3 linked regions of the Aromatoleum aromaticum EbN1 genome follow. The protein of the gene in region 3 interacts with the protein of the main gene of each other region in a pairwise test. Links are inferred from orthologs where the notes say so. Each region holds a gene or a part of one and is shown on either strand. Other genes may lie near its edges. The genes, in order: EBN1_RS19820, glnK and glnL.

Region 1 (6,627 bases), 1.7 Mb from region 3 along the record:
TTCGTCGCTGACGACGACCTTGAGGCTCCCCGTCAGGACCAGGTAGACAAAATCGCAGCGCTCGCCTGCATGCACCACGCTCTGCCCGCGCGGGATGCGGCGCATCATCGCCAAGCGGGAAACCGTGGCCAGGGTGTCGTCGGACAAGCCCTGAAACAGCGAGAAGGTCTTCAAGGCGGTGGTGGAAACCGCGGTGGGCTGTGTCATGGCGACTCCGGAATGTGCTCGAACGGGCGTATCAGAAAACGGGAAAACTGGCGACGCACAATATCACTGATTTTACCGGAATCCGCGATTGACTTTCCCGACCGAACCCCAGCATCGCGTGGCGTCGATGAGGCACCTGCACTGATGAAAAACGCTTTTCGCGATCGTCCCGCACTATGGACATCATTGAATCGGCGGGACAAACCCCTCGGCTATAATCCCGCTGTCGCCAACCAGAAAGAAGATCACGCTATGACAACCAAGCACGCCCGCCTGCTCATCCTCGGCTCCGGCCCGGCCGGTTACACGGCCGCAGTGTACGCCGCCCGCGCCAACCTCGATCCGGTCCTGATCACGGGACTGGCGCAGGGCGGTCAGCTGATGACCACGACCGATGTCGACAACTGGCCCGCGGACGCCGATGGCGTGATGGGGCCTGACCTCATGGCCCGCTTCCAGAAGCACGCCGAACGCTTCAATACCGAGATGGTCTTCGATCACATCCACACCGTGAAGCTCGGCGAGAAACCGTTCCGGCTCGTCGGCGACGCCGGCGAATACACTTGTGACGCGCTGATCATCTCGACCGGCGCGACGGCGAAATATCTCGGCCTCCCGTCCGAAGAGAAATTCTCCGGCCGCGGCGTCTCCGCATGCGCGACCTGCGACGGTTTTTTTTACAAGAACCAGGACGTTGCAGTGATCGGCGGCGGCAACACGGCAGTCGAAGAAGCGTTGTACCTCGCCAACATCGCGAAGAAAGTCACGGTTGTGCATCGCCGCGAGAAGTTCCGCGCCGAGAAAATCCTCATCGACAAGATGATGGAGAAAGTCGCCGCCGGAAAGATCGAACTCGCGCTCAACTCGACGCTCGACGAAGTGCTGGGTGACAACACCGGCGTGACCGGCATGCGGGTCAGGGATGCGAATACCGGTGCGACCCGCGACGTCGCGCTGCAGGGCGTGTTCATCGCGATCGGCCACAAGCCGAACACCGACATTTTCGAAGGCCAGCTCGAGATGGAAAACGGCTACATCATCACCAAGGGCGGCCGCGAAGGCGACGCCACGGCGACCAGCGTGGCCGGCGTGTTCGCCGCGGGCGACGTGCAGGATCACATCTACCGTCAGGCGGTGACATCCGCAGGCACGGGCTGCATGGCCGCACTCGATGCGGAGCGCTACCTGGACACGCTCGCCGGCTGAGCACGACGATGACCCGGCGGCTTCCCCCTGCTGCACCGAAACCGGGAAGCCGGACCGGGCGAACATCGCATGCCTTCGAAGAACTTGCCGCCTTGCGCGGCAAGCTGAAACCGGCCGCGAGCAGCCAAAAGCCTGCGAAGCCGGAGATGCCCCACCCGGGTGCGGCAAAAAACACCCGCGACGCGACGGCCGCCGGAGTTCTCCCCGGCGCGTCCGCCGATGACGATCCGGCGCTGTTCCGCGAGGCTGTGCGGGATGTCGCACCAATCACGAAAGGGTGCGGACGAGCGGAAATCGAGACGCCGAAGCCGGCACCGGTACCGCGTCCGCAACCGCTCGAACCTGACACCCCCTCTCCCGCCGTGCGCGCGTCCCTCGATGGACTCGAGGACGCAGCGCTCTTTCGCTCGGCGACCGGCGACGTGACGCCGCTTCGCGACACCGGTCACGCGGAGCTCGGTCGCGCCCGTCCGTCGCCGTATCCACTGCACATGCGCGACGAGGACCGGCATCGCATCGAGACGGACCCGGCGTCGCTGCTGTTGCCGCCCGATCACGACGCGCTCGATCCGGCGGAGCTTTTCCGTCATGCGGTGCGCGGCGCCCGACAGATCGAATCACGCGACCGGGTCGAGCTGCAGCCTCCGCCGCCCCGCCCGGAGCCATTGAAGCACAGCGAAGACGAGCAGGCTGCGTTGCGCGAATCGCTCGACGCGCCGATGAGCCTCGAAGACCGGCTGGAAATGGGGGACGAGGCGATCTTCCTGCGCCCCGGCCTGCCACGCCGCGTGCTGATGGACTTGCGCCGCGGGCGCTGGGTGCTGCAGGGAGAAGTGGACCTGCACGGCTACAATCGGGACGACGCCCGCGAAGCGCTGGCACGCTTTCTCGCGGCGAGCCTGCAGCAGGGGCGCCGCTGCGTGCGGGTGATTCACGGCAAGGGGCTGGGGTCACCGGGCAAACTGTCGATCCTCAAGCACCTGTCGCGCGGCTGGCTCGCGCAACGCGAGGAAATCCTCGCGTTCTGCCAGGCCGGCCCGAACAAAGGCGGCTCCGGAGCGCTGCTGGTGCTGCTGAGGGCCGGCAATCCGCCGAAGGAGTGAACGCAGCCCGCAAGCCGGAAGGAAGCAATCAGATTGCGGCTTCGTCCGTTTCGCCGGTGCGGATGCGCACGACCTGCTCGACAGCCGTGACGAAGATCTTGCCGTCGCCGATCTTGCCGGTGCGCGCAGCCTTGATGATCGCTTCGACCGCCTGGTCCACGAGGTCGTCGCCGAGGACGATTTCGACCTTGATTTTCGGCAGGAAATCAACGACGTACTCGGCGCCGCGATACAACTCGGTGTGGCCTTTCTGGCGGCCGAAGCCCTTGACCTCCGACACGGTCAGACCAGCGATGCCGACTTCGGACAGCGCTTCACGGACCTCGTCGAGCTTGAACGGCTTGATGACGGCTTCGATTTTCTTCATGTAATTTCTCCTCGAGGGCTGGCGGACGCCGATTCGGCTCGGTCCTGCGCAGTCAGTATTCGTCCTGATAGCGCGATGTTATCGGATAACGCCAGTCCCTGCCGAAACCGCGCCTCGTCACCCGGATGCCGACCGGCGACTGGCGGCGCTTGTATTCGTTGCGCTTGAGCATCGCGACGGTGCGCCTCACGTCGGCTTCGGGGAAGCCGCGCGCGATGATCTCGCGCGGCGACTCGTCACGCTCCATGTAGGCCTCGATGATCGCGTCGAGCACGTCGTACGGCGGCAGCGAATCCTGGTCGGTCTGGTCCGGTTTGAGCTCGGCCGACGGCGGCCGGGTGATGATGTTCTCGGGCATTACCGGACTGACCGTGTTGCGCCAGCGCGACAGGCGGAACACGAAAGTCTTGTACAAGTCCTTCAGCACCGCGAAGCCGCCTGCCATGTCGCCGTACAGCGTCGCGTAGCCGGTTGCCATCTCGCTCTTGTTGCCGGTCGTCAGCACGATCGCGCCGGTCTTGTTCGACAGCGCCATCAGGATCATGCCGCGGATGCGGCTCTGCAGGTTTTCCTCGGTGGTGTCCGCCGGCAGCCCCTCGAACTGCCGGGCGAGCAGGTCGGCGAACGTGTTCATCGCCGGCTCGATCGGGATTTCGTCGTAGCGCACGCCGAGGTTCGCGACCAGTGCGCGCGAATCGTCGAGGCTCATCTGCGCCGTGTAGGGCGAAGGCATCATCACCGCACGCACCCGCTCCGGCCCGAGCGCGTCGACGGCGATGCACAGCGTCAGCGCGGAGTCGATGCCGCCGGACAGGCCGATGATCGCGCCGGGAAAACCGTTCTTGCCGAGGTAGTCGCGCACACCGGTCTTGAGCGCTTCGTAGACTTCCTCCTCGATCGGCCGTGCGGGAACGATTTCGCCCGGCTCCCAGCGTCCGCCGCGAAAATGCAGCACGTCGAGCCGCTCCTCGAACGAAGCCGCCTGATACCTGACTTGGCCGTCCGCGTCGAGCGCGAACGATGCGCCGTCGAACACCAGTTCGTCCTGGCCGCCGACCATGTTGCAATAGACCACCGGCAGGCCGGTGTCGGCGACGCGCCCGCGCAGCACTTCGTAGCGGCGCGCGAGCTTGTTCATGTGGTACGGCGATGCGTTCAGGCCGAGCAGCAGTTCCGCGCCTTCGGCACGCACCAGTTCGGCCGGGCCCGACTCCCACAGGTCGGCGCAGATATTGACGCCGAGCTTCACGCCGTTCAGTTCGAACACGCACGCGTCGAGGCCGCGGTCGAAATAGCGTTCCTCGTCGAACACTTCGTAGTTCGGCAGCAGATGCTTGTGATAGGTGGCGAGGACTTCGCCGTCGCGAATCACCGACGCGGCGTTGTAGCGCCAGTCGCGCCGCTCTTCCGGATGCCCGAGCACCAGCGTGATGCCGTCGGTGTGCAAAGCGATGCGTGCCACTTCGCGGCTGCATGCGCGGTAGAAATCCGGGCGCAACAGCAGGTCTTCGGGCGGATAGCCGGATAGCGCCAGTTCAGGCGTCAGCAACAGGTCGGCGCCAGCCGCGCGAGCCTGGTCGAGAGCGCGGATGATCCGGTCGGCATTGGCCGTGAGGTCGCCGACGGTAAAATTGAGCTGGGCGACAGCGATAGCGAGCGTTTTGTCCATGGGCGCAACTATACCGTTTCAGCCTGCAATCGGCGGACCACGAGCCCCACTCGATCGGCCGTTTTTCACCCACAGGGGGCGTGGGGAAAGCTGTGGATAAGACGTGAGCAAGCGCTACAAATCCCCTGCCCGCAAGGAAAATACGAAGTTGCGCAATAATTGGGCAGCTGGGCGGACGCTGCGGCACGCGACAAACGAATCGCGCCGGCCGCGGTCCCACCGATCGCTTCGATCACCACCGGGCTGCCAACGTGCCGACATACCGCTTTCGCCGCTTCGATGATGTGATCGGCATCGATCCCGCCGCCTGGGATGCGCTCACCAACGGACAGGTCTGCGTGTCGCACGCCTTCCTCGCCGCCCTCGAGGCGACGGGCTGCGTCGGGGCGGGCACCGGCTGGCTGCCGCGCCACGCAACGCTGTGGGAAGGGCCGCAGCTGGTCGCGGCGATGCCGTTGTACGAGAAGCACCACTCGTACGGCGAATACGTCTTCGACTGGGCGTGGGCCGAGGCGTATGCGCGCCATGGCCTCGCCTACTATCCCAAGTGGCTTGCGGCAGTGCCGTTCACGCCGGTGCCCGGGATGCGCCTGCTCGGCCGCGACACCACAAGCCGCAAAGCGCTGTTGCAGGCAACGCTGGCGTCGGCCGAGGAAAGCGGTTTGTCGTCGCTGCACGTGCTTTTCCCCACCGAAACCGAGGCTGGATGGATGCGCGAAGCCGGCCTGCTGATCCGCCAAGGCGTGCAGTTCCACTGGTTCAACGCGGGTTACCGGGATTTCAACGACTTTCTCGGCAGCCTGAATCACGAAAAGCGCAAGAAAATCCGCCAGGACAGGCGCCACGCCGCCGCCCATTCGCTGACGTTCCGCTGGCTCGACGGCACGACGGCGAACGCCGCCGACTGGGCGTTCTTCCATCGCTGTTACGCGGCGACTTACGCGCTGCACCGCTCGACGCCCTATCTCGGCGCGCCGTTTTTCACGCAGCTGGCGTCGCGCGCGCCGCACAGCGTGCGCCTGCTGCTCGCCGAACGCGAGGGCAAGCCGGTCGCAAGCGCCTTTTTCCTGTGCGACGGCGAAGCGCTTTACGGCCGCTACTGGGGCGCGACCGAACATCTGCCGTTCCTGCATTTCGAGTTGTGCTATTACCGCGCGATCGACTACTGCATCGGCCACCGCCTGAGCCGCTTCGAGGGCGGCGCACAGGGCGAGCACAAGCTCGCGCGCGGGCTGCAGCCGGTCGTCACGCGCTCCGCGCACTGGATTCGCGAACCGCGCTGGCGCGACGCAGTGGACCGCTTTCTCGCGCAGGAAACGGCGGGCATCGACTTCTACCTCGACGAACTTACCGAGCGCTCGCCGTTTCGTGCCTCGCGAAGGACAGCGCCGGAATGAAAAACAGCCCGCGCTCGGCGGGCCGTTTTCGGACAAGACAGCTTGCAGTGTATTTATTTTGCGGCGTTCTTCAGGCCGTTGAGGATTTCCTGCTTCGCATCTTCCACGGTGCCCCAGCCGAGCACCTTGACCCACTTGCCCGGCTCGAGATCCTTGTAATGCTGGAAGAAATGCACTGTCTGCTTCATCAGCAGCTCGGGCAGGTCGTCAGTGGTCTGGACCTTGTCGTACAGCGGCGTGAGCTTCGACACCGGCACAGCGACGACTTTCGCGTCCTGCCCGCCGTCGTCTTCCATCTTCAGCACGCCGACCGGACGGCAGCGGATCACCACGCCCGGCATCAGCGGAAACGGGGTCACCACCAGCACGTCGACCGGATCGCCGTCGCCGGCGACGGTGTGCGGCACGTAGCCGTAGTTGATCGGGTAGCGCATCGACGTGCCCATGAAGCGATCGACGAACACCGCACCGCTGTCCTTATCCACTTCGAACTTGATCGGCTCGCCCTGCGCCGAAATCTCGATGATGACGTTGATGTCGTTCGGCACGTCCTTGCCGGCCTTCACGAGCTCGAAACCCATAATTCCCTCTCCCATGGAAAATGTGGCGCGGATTATAAGGGGAAACGCGTCGCCCGTCGCTGCTCGCAACGCCCATCGGACCGCGCTCCCGGTTTCG
Region 2 (6,481 bases), 550 kb from region 3 along the record:
CGGCGAATGCCCGATCCCGGTGATCGCCGCGCGCTCGCCCGCCGACTGCTTCGACTGCGCGATCGAGGCGTTCCGCATCGCCGTCAAGTACATGACGCCGGTGATCCTGCTTACGGACGGCGGCATCGCGAACGCCGCCGAGCCGTGGCGGATTCCGGACGTCGCCAGCCTACCGAAAGTCGAGGTGAGCTATCGCACCGATCCGGAAGGCTTCCAGCCGTACGCGCGCGACGAGAACCTCGCGCGCGCCTGGGTGCGCCCCGGCACGCCGGGCATGGAGCACCGCGTCGGCGGCCTGGAAAAGGACTTCCTCACCGGCAACATCTCGCACGATCCGCTGAACCACCAGCGCATGGTCGACGTGCGCGCCGCGAAAGTCGCCGGCACCGCGCAGGACATCCCGCCGACGACGGTCGAGGGGCCGGCCTCCGGGGACCTGCTCGTCATCGGCTGGGGCAGCACCTACGGCACGATCGCGCAGGCGCGCGAGAAGGCGGAGGCCGACGGCCGCTCGGTCGCGCATGTCCATCTGCGCCACCTGAACCCGCTGCCGCCGGACCTCGGCGACCTGCTCGCGCGCTACAAGACCGTGCTGGTGCCGGAACTCAACATGGGGCAACTCTCGAAGCTGCTGCGCGAACGCTACTTGTGCGACGTCGTGCCGCTGAACAAGGTGCAGGGCAAGCCCTTCAAGGTCAGCGAAATCCATGACCGCATCCTCGAACTGAGCTGACGCACGCGCCGCATCGCGTCCACGAGCCCCATCGTTACAGGAAGATCATCATGAACGACATGTCCGCACCCGTCGCACTGACGAAAAAAGACTTCGAATCGAACCAGGATGTGCGCTGGTGTCCCGGTTGCGGCGACTACGCCGTCCTCGCGCAGATCCAGAAGCTCTTGCCGACGCTCGGCATCCCGCGCGAGAACTTCGCTTTCATCTCGGGCATCGGCTGCTCGAGCCGCTTCCCGTACTACATGGACACGTACGGGATGCACAGCATCCACGGGCGCGCGCCGGCAATCGCGAGCGGGCTGAAGCTCGCCCGGCCCGAGCTGTCGGTGTGGGTCGTCACCGGCGACGGCGATGCGCTCGCGATCGGCGGCAACCACTTCATCCATGCGATGCGCCGCAACGTCGACCTGAAGATCATCCTGCTCAACAACCGCATCTACGGCCTGACGAAAGGCCAGTATTCGCCGACTTCCGAAATGGGCAAGAAGACCAAGAGCACGCCGCTCGGCAGCATCGACCGCCCGTTCTCCCCGGTCGCGCTCGCGCTCGGCGCCGGAGCGACTTTCGTCGCCCGCTCGGTCGACACCGACCTGCCGCATCTCGCGTCGGTGCTCGCGCGCGCGGCAGCGCACAGGGGCACCGCGTTCGTCGAAATCCTGCAGAACTGCATCGTGTTCAACGACGGCGCGTATTCGACACTGACCGACAAGGCGACCCGCGACGACGCGCGCGTGATCCTCGAGGACGGCAAGCCGCTGGTGTTCGGCAAGGCGCGCGACCGCGGCATCCGCTTGCGCGGCATGGAGCCGGAAGTCGTGACGCTCGGCGAAGGCGGTGTCGCCGAGAGCGAGCTCGTCGTGCATGACGAGAAAGCGGCGCACAGCGGCCTCGCGTTCTTCCTGTCGCAGTTCGACACGCCCGACCTGCCGGTCCCGCTGGGGGTATTCCGTTCAGTGCGCACGCCCAGCTACGACGAGCTCAACGCGCAGCTGCACGCTGACGCGCGGGCGAAAAAAGGCGACGGCCGCCTCGCCGATCTGCTGCAAGGCGGCGAGACCTGGACGATCGCGTAAGCGCGCTGCGGCGCAGCCGAAAACGCGGAAGGAGGCGCAAGCCTCCTTTCTTTTTTTGCCGACCACAGACGAAAAACGGGCGCCCCGCGACGGGGCGCCCGTCCAGTGGCCGGGGAAGAGGAGGGAACCCCGGCCGTGAAGCTCAGTGGTGGTACGCCGTCTCGCCGTGGGCGCTGACGTCGAGCCCCTGGCGTTCCTCCTCTTCGGGCACCCGCAGCCCGACGAGGATGTCGGCGACCTTGTAGGCGATCACCGCGACGACCGCCGACCACGCGATCGTGATCAATACACTATAGGTCTGGATCCAGACTTGGCCAGCGATCGAGAAGTCCTCGGCGCCGGTGCCGCCGAGCGACGGGGCGGTGAACACCCCGGTCAGGATCGCGCCGAGGATGCCGCCGACGCCATGCACGCCGAACACGTCGAGCGCGTCGTCCGCGCCGAGCATGCGCTTCAAGCCATTGACGCCCCACAGGCAGACGAAGCCGGCGAGCAGGCCGATGACGATCGCGCCCATCGGCCCGACCGAGCCGCACGCCGGCGTGATCGCGACGAGACCGGCAACGGCACCCGACGCTGCGCCGAGCATCGACGGCCGGCCCTTGAACAGCGCCTCGCCGAGCGACCATGCGAGCACTGCGGCGGCGGTCGCGACGAGCGTGTTGATGAATGCCAGCGCGGCACCTGACGTCGCTTCGAGGTTCGAGCCGGCGTTGAAGCCGAACCAGCCCACCCACAGCATCGACGCGCCGACCATCGTCAGCGTCAGTGAATGCGGCGTCAGCGCTTCGCGGCCGAAGCCGATCCGTTTGCCGACCATGTACGCGCCGACGAGACCCGCCACCCCGGCGTTGATGTGCACCACCGTACCGCCGGCGAAGTCGAGCGCGCCGTCATCGAGCAGCATGCCGCCGGGGCCCCACACCATGTGGCAGATCGGCAGGTAGCACAGCGTGAACCAGATCACCGAGAAGATCAGCACCGCGGAGAACTTCATCCGCTCGGCGAACGCACCGACGACCAGCGCTCCGGTGATGCCCGCGAACGTGGCCTGGAACGCGACGAACGCGAATTCGGGCAGCTTGACGTTGTCGGTGAAAGTGTCGGCGAGCGTGTCGATCGTCACGCCGGACAGGAACAGCTTGTCGAGCGAGCCGATGAACGGCGCTCCTTCAGTGAACGCGAGCGAATAGCCATAGAACACCCACAGCACCGCGATCAGCGAGAACACGACCATCACCTGCATCAGCACCGACAGCATGTTCTTCGAGCGCACCAGGCCGCCGTAGAACAGCGCGAGGCCCGGCAGCGCCATGAACAGCACGAGCAGGGTCGACGTCATGATCCACGCGACGTCGCCTTTCTCGACGATCGGCGCTGCGGCGGCGGCCTCGACGGCAGGTGCGACGGCTGTTGCAGCTTCCTGGGCGAGCGCGCTGCCGCCAGCGAGCCCGAGCGCAAGTGCGGCGGGCAGCAATGCGTAGAGTTTCTTCATGTTTTTTTCTCCGTTACAGCGCGTCGGGACCGGTTTCGCCGGTGCGGATGCGGATGGCCTGTTCGAGATCGAAAACGAAGATCTTGCCGTCCCCGATCTTGCCGGTCGCGGCCGATTTTTCGATCGCCTCGATCGCCTGATCGAGCAGATCGGGGCGGATCGCGGCCTCGATCTTCACTTTAGGCAGAAAATCGACGACGTACTCCGCGCCGCGATACAGCTCGGTGTGGCCTTTCTGGCGGCCGAAACCCTTGACTTCGGTGACGGTGATACCCTGCACGCCGATCGCCGAGAGCGCTTCACGCACTTCGTCGAGCTTGAACGGCTTGATGATGGCAGTGACGAATTTCATGGTCTTTCCTTTCAGTCGGGCGGGACGTGCCCGCGGCAGCGGTGGGGGTTCAGAAGGTCCGGCTCAATGAGAGGATCAGGCGCTCCTCGGCGAGGTCGACGTCGTCGAGGTCGGTATCGACGTAGTGCAGGCCGAGCGTGAAGTCGCCGACGGCCTTCGTCGCGCCGATCTTCCAGTCGGTGTACGAATCGGCCGGGCCTGTGACGACCTGGCGGCCGACGTGCGCGCTCAGCGCGAGGCCGGGCATCACTTCGTGGCTCGCCGTCAGGTCGAGGTACTTGCTGTGGTCCGAGCCGGGCGTGCCGAAGAGATCGGTGAAGGCATGGGAATACTTGAACGTCAGGAATTCCCAGCTCAGCCCGACGTAGCCTTCGAGAGTGTCCGGCTTCGACAGCCCGGTGTCGCGCCGCCACGAGCGGTCGAAGTCGCCCGGGTAGTAGTACTGCAGCAGGCCGACATCGAGGCCGAGCGCGCCGAACACGGTCCGGTAGCCGCCGTACACATCCAGTTCGAGGCTGTTGCCGGACGACGAAGTCGTTTCGGCGTCGCGCAGCCACGAGACGTTCGTGCCCCAGACGCCGGCATAGAAGCCGCTGTCGTGGGCGTAGTCGACCCCGCCTTGCAGCGCCGGGCGTTCATCGGTCTGGCTGATGCCGCGGTACGCATAGTCGGTGACCAGGCTGACGTTCGCAGTGAAGGGACCGTCGGCGGCGAGGACGGAACCCGCGCCAAGGACCGGCATGATGGTGAAGAGGGCGGCGGCGATTGTGCTCTTGCGCATTGCATGCTCCTTCAGGAGGGGAATTATCTGGCAGTGCACCACAAGCACGATCAATGCCATGTCGTGGATGTGTCCTGCAACAATATGATTATCAAATGAATTCTCCAGATCCATGGTCTGCGTGAAGGGGGTTTTGGTGCAAGCTGCAACGCCTCTGCTTTTCGTGATGCACCGGAACGGTGCGGCTGACGCACGATGGTGCATCGCGGCTCCTTTGCTGCCTACGGGCTGAAATCGACCGTGATAAACTGGCTGTCCCCATCACAACCGCCGCACAGGTGCCGCCATGCCCGGTCCCCGCATCCTCGATGAACTCGGCGCCAAGCTTTCCGAAATTGCCGCGAGCAATCCGGCGCGCGATTTCGAGAAAAACGCCAAAGCCCTGCTCGGCAGCGCCTTCAGCAAGCTCGATCTGGTCACTCGCGAGGAATTCGACGTGCAGCGTGAAATGCTCGCCCATACGCGGCAGAAACTCGCCGAACTCGAAGACCGTGTTGCCGCGCTGGAATCCGAGCTGACGCGCGTACGCACTGAAAACGACGCCGACTGAAGCCGCAACGCGCTCCCGTCGCAGCCACATCATCCGGCGCAACGCGGTTGCGCCGAATCCATCTAGGCGTTTGTCATCGACGCCGTCTCCGGTAGACTGCTCCCAGTCCATCCCGGAGACTTCGATGTCGCTGGCTCTCATACGTACCCGCGCGCTGGTCGGCCTCGCCGCACCGGAAGTGACGGTCGAAGTCCACCTCGCCAACGGCCTGCCTGCTTTCAACCTCGTCGGGCTCGCCGACACCGAGGTGCGCGAGGCGCGCGATCGCGTGCGGGCCGCGATCGTCACGTCGCAGTTCGAGTTCCCGCAGCGTCGCATCACCGTCAACCTCGCCCCCGCCGACCTGCCGAAAGAGGGCGGGCGCTTCGACCTGCCGATCGCGCTGGGCATCCTCGCGGCATCCGGCCAGATCGATGCGGGCGCGCTTTCGCGACACGAGTTCGTCGGCGAACTGTCGCTGAATGGCGCACTGCGCCCGGTGCGTGGCGCGCTCGCGGTGGCGCTCGAAACCGCTCGTGAAGGCCGCACGCTGGTGCTGCCGGTCGCCAACGCGGACGAGGCGGCGCTTGCGGAGGATGCGAGCGTGCTGGCCGCGGCGAGCCTGCTCGCGGTGTGCGGGCACCTGAACGGGCGTGCCGTGCTTCCGCCTCACCTGCCTCCGCTGCGTAGCCGGAGCGGGCCGCCCGAGGCCGATCTCGCCGAAGTCAAGGGACAGCTTCAGGCGCGCCGCGCGCTCGAAGTCGCCGCGGCCGGACAGCATTCGCTGTTGCTGTTCGGGCCCCCGGGAACCGGCAAGTCGATGCTCGCACGGCGCCTGCCCGGGCTGCTGCCGCCGATGGAGCAGGCCGAAGCGATCGAGAGCGCGGCGATCCAGTCGATCGAAGGCTCGTTCGACGTGCGGCACTGGGGACGCCGCCCGTATCGCGCGCCGCACCACTCGGCCTCCGCGCCGGCGCTCGTCGGCGGCGGCGCCGATCCGCGGCCGGGCGAGATCAGCCTCGCGCACCACGGCGTGCTGTTTCTCGACGAACTGCCCGAATTCGACCGGCGCGTGCTCGAGGCACTGCGCGAGCCGCTCGAAACGGGTCTCGTCACCGTGTCGCGCGCCCGGCGCCGCGCGGAATTCCCCGCCCGCTTCCAGCTCGTCGCGGCGATGAACCCCTGTCCGTGCGGCCATGCCGGCAGCGCCCGCTGCCGCTGCTCGCCGGACCAGATCGCGCGCTACCGCGGCAAGCTGTCGGGCCCGCTGCTCGATCGCATCGATGTCATCATCGAAGTGCCGCTGCTCGACCAGGCCGAGATGCTCGCGCAACCCGCTGGCGAATCGAGCGAAGCGGTGCGCTCACGCGTCGAGCGTGCGTGGGCGTGCCAACGCGAGCGCCAGAATGAGCCGAACAGCCGCTTAGCGGCGGGCCGCGTGGACGCGTTGTGCGCGCCCGACGCCGAAGGCCGCAAGCTCCTGGCCCACGCGATCGAGCGGTTGAACCTGTCGGC
Region 3 (6,231 bases):
AGCTCATGTCGAAGTGACCGTGGCCTGTCAGGTTGAACAGGATCGTCTTGGGTTCGCCGGTTTCCTTGCACTTGATCGCTTCGTCGATCGCGGCGCGAATCGCGTGGCACGATTCGGGCGCCGGAATGATGCCTTCGGTGCGCGCGAACAGCACGCCGGCTTCGAAAGTCGCGAGCTGGGGCACGGCGACGGCTTCGAGCAGCCCTTCGTGGTAGAGCTGCGAGACCAGCGGCGAGTCGCCGTGGTAGCGCAAGCCTCCGGCGTGAATGCCCGGGGGCATGAAATCGTGGCCCAGCGTGTACATCTTCATCATCGGCGTGAAGCCGGACGCGTCGCCGAAGTCGTAGGCGTACTCGCCTTTCGTCAGCGTCGGGCAGGAATTCGGCTCGACCGCGACGCAGCGCAGATTCTGCGCGCGCTTGTCGCCGGCCGCCTTGTCGGCAAGGAACGGGAACGCGATGCCGCCGAAGCTCGAACCGCCGCCGCAGGGGCCGAGGACGACGTCGGGATAGAGGCCGATCTTGTCGAACTGCTTCTTCGCTTCGAGGCCGATGATGCTCTGGTGCAGCAGCACGTGGTTGAGCACCGAGCCGAGCGTGTAGTTCGTGTCGCTGCGGCTGGCGGCTTCCTCGACCGCTTCCGAGATCGCGAGGCCGAGCGAGCCCTGGTTGTCCGGGTCCTTTGCGAGCGCGTCGCGCCCGGTTTGCGTCAGCTCGGACGGGCTGGCGAACACTTCGGCGCCCCACGTCTGCATCATCAGCCGGCGGTACGGTTTCTGATGGTAGCTGACCTTCACCATGTAGACACGCACTTCGAGGCCGAACATCTGCCCGGCAAAGGCGATCGACGAGCCCCACTGGCCGGCGCCGGTTTCGGTCGCCAGGCGCTTGATCCCGGCCTGCCTGTTGTAAAAGGCCTGCGGCACTGCCGAATTCGGCTTGTGCGAACCTGCCGGCGAGACGCCTTCGTTCTTGAAGAAGATCTTCGCCGGAGTGCCGAGTGCCCGTTCGAGCCGCACCGCCCGCATCAGCGGGCTGGGGCGCCAGATCTTGTAGGTCTCGCGCACTTCGTCGGGGATCGGAATCCAGCGCTCGGCGCTCAGCTCCTGCTCGAGGATTTGCGTCGGGAAGATCGCCATCATCTGCTCCGGGCTGACCGGCTTGCCGTCCGCGCCGAGCGATGGCGCCGGCGCGTGCGGCATGTCCGCGACGACGTTGTACCAGTGCGTCGGGATCTCGTTTTCTTCCAGCAGGATGCGGGTCGGTTCGGTCACGTTGTCTGCTCCGTTGAATGCACAGAAAGGAATATCGGATTGCTGCGAGGGACGCTCATGCGGCTGCGTCCTCGCGCGCGACGACTGCGAGCCCTTTCAGGACGAGATTGTCGACGCGCGAAAAAGGGATGCCAAGTAGTTCTTCGAGCTGCGGCGCGGCGCCTCCGCTGAGCAGGCAGCGGGCGCCGGGCAGGTGCGCGATCTGGCGGAACATCCGTTCGATCGCTCCGGCCTGCGCGTTGCGGCAGCCGGAGACGATCGCGTCGGCCGTATTGCGCGGCGCACCGACGTAGCGCCCTTCGGCAAACGGCAGCTGGGCAGTGTTGCCGGCGAGTGCGCGACGCATCAGGTCTTCTCCCGGCAAGATGATTCCGCCGTCGAAGTCGCCCGACGCGGCGAGGACGTCGACGGTCGTCGCCGTGCCGGCGTTGACGACGAGGCAGGCCGCGCGGTGCAGCGCGCGGGCGCCGATCAGCGCGACCCACCGGTCGGCGCCGAGCTGTGCGGGATTGTCGTAACGGTTGCGCACGCCGCAGCGCTCCGCCGAGGCGTGGATCCACTGCGGCGCGCTACCGACACCGCGCAATGCGGCAGCAATTGCGGCGGCGATGTCGGCGCCGGCGACGTTCGTGCCGACGACCCGGCGCAGACCGGGATGAGCCGCCACGATATCGCCCAGCGCGGCGACTTCGGCGTGGATAAGGGCCCCTTCGGCGATCCAGGCCTCTCCCCGGATCACGCCCCACTTGATGCGGGTGTTGCCCGCGTCGATCAGCAGGATCACTGCCGGACTCGCAGCGACACTTCGCCGGAGAGGATGCGCACCAGCCCGTCGTCACTGCGGATCAGCAGCGCGCCGTCTTCATCGACGCCTGCGCAGATGCCGTCAAGTTCGCGGCCTTCGCCGCTGACGCGCACCGGCAGGTCGGCGAACGCGTTGCGTTGCTGCCAGGCGCCGCGCAGCGCCGGAAAGCCGGCTGCGGCGTAAGTCTCGAACAGCGCGTGCAATTCGGCGAGCAGCGAAGCGAGCAGCGCGCTGCGATCGGGCAGCTCGGCCAGGTGCGCGGCAAGATCGGTGACGCCTGGCTGGTCCGGGATCGAAGTGCCGGCGGGCAGTCGCAGGTTCAGGCCGATTCCGACAACCGCTGCCGGGGTGCGGGCGCGGCCCGGCAGCAGTTCGACGAGAATGCCGGCGAGCTTGTCGCCATGCACCAGCACGTCGTTCGGCCACTTCAACTGCAGCCCCTCGACGCCGAGCTTCTCGAGCGCCCGGACGACGGCAAGGCCGGCCACCAGCGACAGTCCGGCAGGCACCGGCGCACCCGGTTGAAAGCGCCACAGCGCCGAGAAAGTCAGGCTGCCGCCGGGCCAGGACTGCCACAGCCGCCCGCGCCGGCCGCGACCGGCGGTCTGGCGATCCGCGACGACGACGGGAATCCGGCCGTCGTCGGCTGGGGGCGCATCGATGAGTTCGCTGTTCGTGGAGGCACATTCACCCAGGAGTCGCACGTCGAACGCACTCGCGAGCGTTCCGAGCGGCGCGGCGATCGCTGCGGCAGTGAAGGGCTGTTCGGTGGTCGGGGCAGTCAAGCCGGTTTTCCCGTGTCGTGGGTGAAAGCCGGCATTATCCGATATTGGACGGTCGCGCACGAGCGTGGGGCGCAGTCGCAGGGGAGTTTCTTCGGCCTCGCGCGTTAGCTGGAAGCGTTTTCGCTCGCCGGCGGATGCCGATGGTCCTCCATCCCGAGTTCCTGGATCTTGCGCGTGATCGTGTTCCGGCCGATGCCGAGCAGCAGCGCCGCGTCGATGCGCCGTCCGCCAGTGGCCGTCAGGGCGCGGCGGATCAGCGTGCGTTCGAATTCGCGCGTCAGGCGGTCGAAGACCTCGCCGGGGGAAGTCGCGATCAGGCGGTCCGCCTCGACGGCGAGTCCATCGACCCAGGCGACGGGCATCTCGCGCTCGGGCCGGTCGCGCATTTCGGGCGGCAGGTCGGCGACCTCGATGGTCTGTCCCGGCGCCATCACCGTCAGCCAGTGGCACAGGTTCTCGAGCTGCCGGACGTTGCCGGGGAAAGGTAGAGCCTGCAGGTACTTCAGCGCCGGTTCGGAAACGCGCTTGGGCTCGACGCCGAGATCCTGCGCACTTTTCTGCAGGAAATGCCGCACCAGGATGGGGATGTCCTCGCGGCGCTCGCGCATCGGCGGCAGGCGCAGGCGGATGACGTTGAGGCGGTGGAACAGGTCCTCGCGAAACAGCCCCTGCCGCACGCGGTCTTCGAGGTGCTGGTGCGTCGCGGCGATGACGCGCACGTTGGCGCGAACCGGCTGGTGGCCGCCGACGCGGTAGAAATGATTGTCCGACAGCACTCGCAGCAGGCGGGTCTGCAGTTCGGCGGGCATGTCGCCGATCTCGTCGAGGAACAGCGTGCCGCCATCGGCCTGTTCGAAACGCCCGCGGCGTTGCGCAGCCGCGCCGGTGAAGGCGCCGCGCTCATGGCCGAAAAGTTCCGATTCGAGCAGGTCGCGCGGGATCGCTGCAGTGTTGATCGCGATGAACGGGGCGTCACGGCGGGGACTGTGGCGATGCAGCGCGCGCGCGACCAGTTCCTTGCCGGTGCCCGATTCGCCGTTGATCAGCACCGTCGCGTGCGACTGTGCGAGGCGGCCGATCGCGCGAAACACTTCCTGCATCGAAGGTGCCTGGCCGAGGATTTCGGGCGCGACGGTCGCCTCCTCCGGTGCGCCCTGCTGGTGCGCGTTCTGGGCGATCGCACGCTGCACGAGGGCCACCGCCTGGTCGACGTCGAAGGGCTTGGGCAGATATTCGAATGCTCCGCCCTGGAATGCCGAGACCGCGCTTTCGAGGTCGGAGTAAGCGGTCATGATGATGACCGGCAGGTGCGGGTGCAGGGTTTTCACGCGCTGCAGCAGCCCGAGGCCTGATTCGCCGGGCATGCGGATATCCGAAACCAGCACTTTCGGGGGGTGGGGCGCGGTTTCCAGCGCCGTGAGCGCTTCGCCCGCCGAGGCAAAGCTGCGGTGCGAAATGTTTTCGCGGCTGAGGGCTTTTTCGATCACCCAGCGGATGGAGCGGTCATCATCGACGATCCAGACGGTGTTCATCAGTCATGCACTTTTTTGGTGCGATCGTGCCTGATCGTAATCCTCACGCACGGTCGGTAATCGGCAGCAGGATAGTGAAGCAGGTCCGCCCGCGACGGCTGTCGACCTCGATCATTCCCTGATGCTGCTCAATGAAGCTCTGGGCCAGCGACAGGCCCAGTCCGCTCCCGCCTTCCCGCCCCGAGACCAGTGGATAGAAGATCTTGTCGCGGATCTCTTCCGGAATGCCGGGGCCGTTGTCGATCACTTGCAATTCCAGTGCCAGTTTGAAACGCCGCTTCGCCAGCGTGACCTGCCGGGCGACCCGCGTGCGCAAGCGGATTTCCCCGCGGCCTCCCATCGCCTGTGCGGCGTTTCGCGCGATGTTGAGAATCGCCTGGATCAGTTGTTCGCGGTCGGCGGTGAACTCCGGCAAGCTGGTGTCGTAGTCGCGCCGCACCGCGAGCTCGGGAAACTCGGCAAGAATCAGGCGCCGCACGCGTTCGAGCACGTCGTGGATGTTGAGCTGCCCGGGACGCATCATGCAGTGCGAGGTCAGCAGCCGGCTCATCAGGTCCTGCAGCCGGTCGGCTTCGGCGATGATGACTTCAGTGTATTCGCGCAGTTGCGGGTCCCCCAGCTCGCGTTCGAGCAGCTGCGCCGAGCCGCGGATGCCGCCGAGCGGGTTCTTGATCTCGTGCGCGAGGTTGCGGATCAGCTCGCGGCTCGCCTGTTGCTGCTGCAGGAGCTGCTCTTCGCGTGCGACACGCAGCTGGGCGTCGATCGGGCGGAATTCGAGCAGCAGGCGAACGCCTACGGCTTCGGCTGGGCTGACGGTGCAATCGAGGTGAAGCGGCTCGGCGTCGGAACGTGCGATCTTCAGGTTCTGGCCCGTGTAGCTCCAGTTCTTGTGCAGCGCATTGTGCAGCGCCGCCCTCAGCCCGGCCGGCTCGCCGAGCAGCGCCGACAATGGCTGTCCGAGCAGGCGACGCTGGCTGACTTCGAAAAGGTTCTCGGCGCCTGCGTTGAGGTAGCGGATGACGAGCTCGGCGTCGACGAGGACGATCGCCGAAGACAGCAGATCCAGACCGGCGAACGGGCCGGGGTTCGAAGGGCGGTGTAGGTCGGGCATAAGCGTCCTGGGGAGTCCGAAGAGGTCTCGCAAAAAACGCGCCAGGCCCCTTCGCTACTTGAGGTTGCCGATTTCCTTTTTCAGTGCGTCGACATTGCGCTGGTGCAGTTCGACCTTGTCCTTGTAGGGCTGCAGCCGGTCGAGCACCTTCTGGTAGTTGCGCTCGTTGCCGAGCCGGATCGCCTCCTGCTCGACGAGCGCTTTTTTGGCTTCGGCGAGCGCTGTTTCCTCGACGAGGAGCTCTTTCTCGAGCACCTGGCGCCGTGTGCCGTCGCGCGCGCGCTGCGCTTCGGGAGTAACGCGCGGGAAATCGCTCGGTGTCGCGCGCGGCTGCGAGGCGGGGGCGCGGGGCGGGGCAGGGATCGACGACACGGGCTGGTCTTCGCTCAGTTCCTTGCAGCTGCGGGCGAAAGTACTGTCGTTGGTGTAGGTGACGCTGCCGCTGCTGTCGACGCATTTATAGACGCTTGCATGCGCGGGCGCGGTGGCGACCAGAATGAGGACGGCAGGGAAAAGGCGGATGTCGAGCATGAGGGCTGGCAGGAAATCCATTGGGGAAGCATGGGCCGTGCGGAAAGATCGCCGGCGGGTGGCGGCGATTAGACCTCATAAAAAAGGGACGGGCAATGCCCGTCCCTCCCGTGACCCGGGTAATGCGCAGATCAGAGGCTGTAGTACATGTCGAACTCGACCGGGTGGGTCGTGATGCGCATGCGGTCGACTTC

The links.
Region 1: the proteins of glnL (region 3) and EBN1_RS19820 interact in binary tests that used the Escherichia coli proteins (3 or more experiments, as listed by UniProt). The link is inferred for Aromatoleum aromaticum EbN1 from one-to-one orthologs.
Region 2: the proteins of glnL (region 3) and glnK interact in binary tests that used the Escherichia coli proteins (3 or more experiments, as listed by UniProt). The link is inferred for Aromatoleum aromaticum EbN1 from one-to-one orthologs.

Annotation. Positions count from the first base shown.
Region 1 is NC_006513.1:4,162,644-4,169,270, forward strand. The notes cover bases 1,215-4,168. They hold EBN1_RS19820 (P-II family nitrogen regulator), read right to left. Parts: upstream 2,884-4,168; coding sequence 2,545-2,883; downstream 1,215-2,544. Other genes in these bases: trxB (thioredoxin-disulfide reductase), read left to right, coding at 1,215-1,413; EBN1_RS19815 (Smr/MutS family protein), read left to right, coding at 1,560-2,516; EBN1_RS19825 (NAD+ synthase), read right to left, coding at 2,936-4,168. In the rest of the region: EBN1_RS19805 (Crp/Fnr family transcriptional regulator), read right to left, coding at 1-207; more of trxB, read left to right, coding at 460-1,214; more of EBN1_RS19825, read right to left, coding at 4,169-4,552; EBN1_RS19830 (GNAT family N-acetyltransferase), read left to right, coding at 4,804-5,949; ppa (inorganic diphosphatase), read right to left, coding at 6,003-6,530. UniProt on the Escherichia coli protein: P-II indirectly controls the transcription of the glutamine synthetase gene (glnA). P-II prevents NR-II-catalyzed conversion of NR-I to NR-I-phosphate, the transcriptional activator of GlnA. When P-II is uridylylated to P-II-UMP, these events are reversed.
Region 2 is NC_006513.1:1,879,141-1,885,621, forward strand. The notes cover bases 1,988-4,795. They hold glnK (P-II family nitrogen regulator), read right to left. Parts: upstream 3,657-4,795; coding sequence 3,318-3,656; downstream 1,988-3,317. Other genes in these bases: EBN1_RS08855 (ammonium transporter), read right to left, coding at 1,988-3,304; EBN1_RS08865 (TorF family putative porin), read right to left, coding at 3,706-4,437; EBN1_RS08870 (accessory factor UbiK family protein), read left to right, coding at 4,724-4,795. In the rest of the region: EBN1_RS08845 (2-oxoacid:acceptor oxidoreductase subunit alpha), read left to right, coding at 1-733; EBN1_RS08850 (2-oxoacid:ferredoxin oxidoreductase subunit beta), read left to right, coding at 784-1,809; more of EBN1_RS08855, read right to left, coding at 1,952-1,987; more of EBN1_RS08870, read left to right, coding at 4,796-4,987; EBN1_RS08875 (YifB family Mg chelatase-like AAA ATPase), read left to right, coding at 5,112-6,481. UniProt on the Escherichia coli protein: Involved in the regulation of nitrogen metabolism. Regulates the activity of its targets by protein-protein interaction in response to the nitrogen status of the cell.
Region 3 is NC_006513.1:2,424,878-2,431,108, forward strand. Bases 3,473-6,231 are described here. They hold glnL (nitrogen regulation protein NR(II)), read right to left. Parts: upstream 5,507-6,231; coding sequence 4,439-5,506; downstream 3,473-4,438. Other genes in these bases: ntrC (nitrogen regulation protein NR(I)), read right to left, coding at 3,473-4,395; EBN1_RS11595 (DUF4124 domain-containing protein), read right to left, coding at 5,561-6,037; glnA (type I glutamate--ammonia ligase), read right to left, coding at 6,169-6,231. Outside these bases: EBN1_RS11570 (TrpB-like pyridoxal phosphate-dependent enzyme), read right to left, coding at 1-1,273; EBN1_RS11575 (type III pantothenate kinase), read right to left, coding at 1,329-2,057; EBN1_RS11580 (biotin--[acetyl-CoA-carboxylase] ligase), read right to left, coding at 2,054-2,863; more of ntrC, read right to left, coding at 2,968-3,472.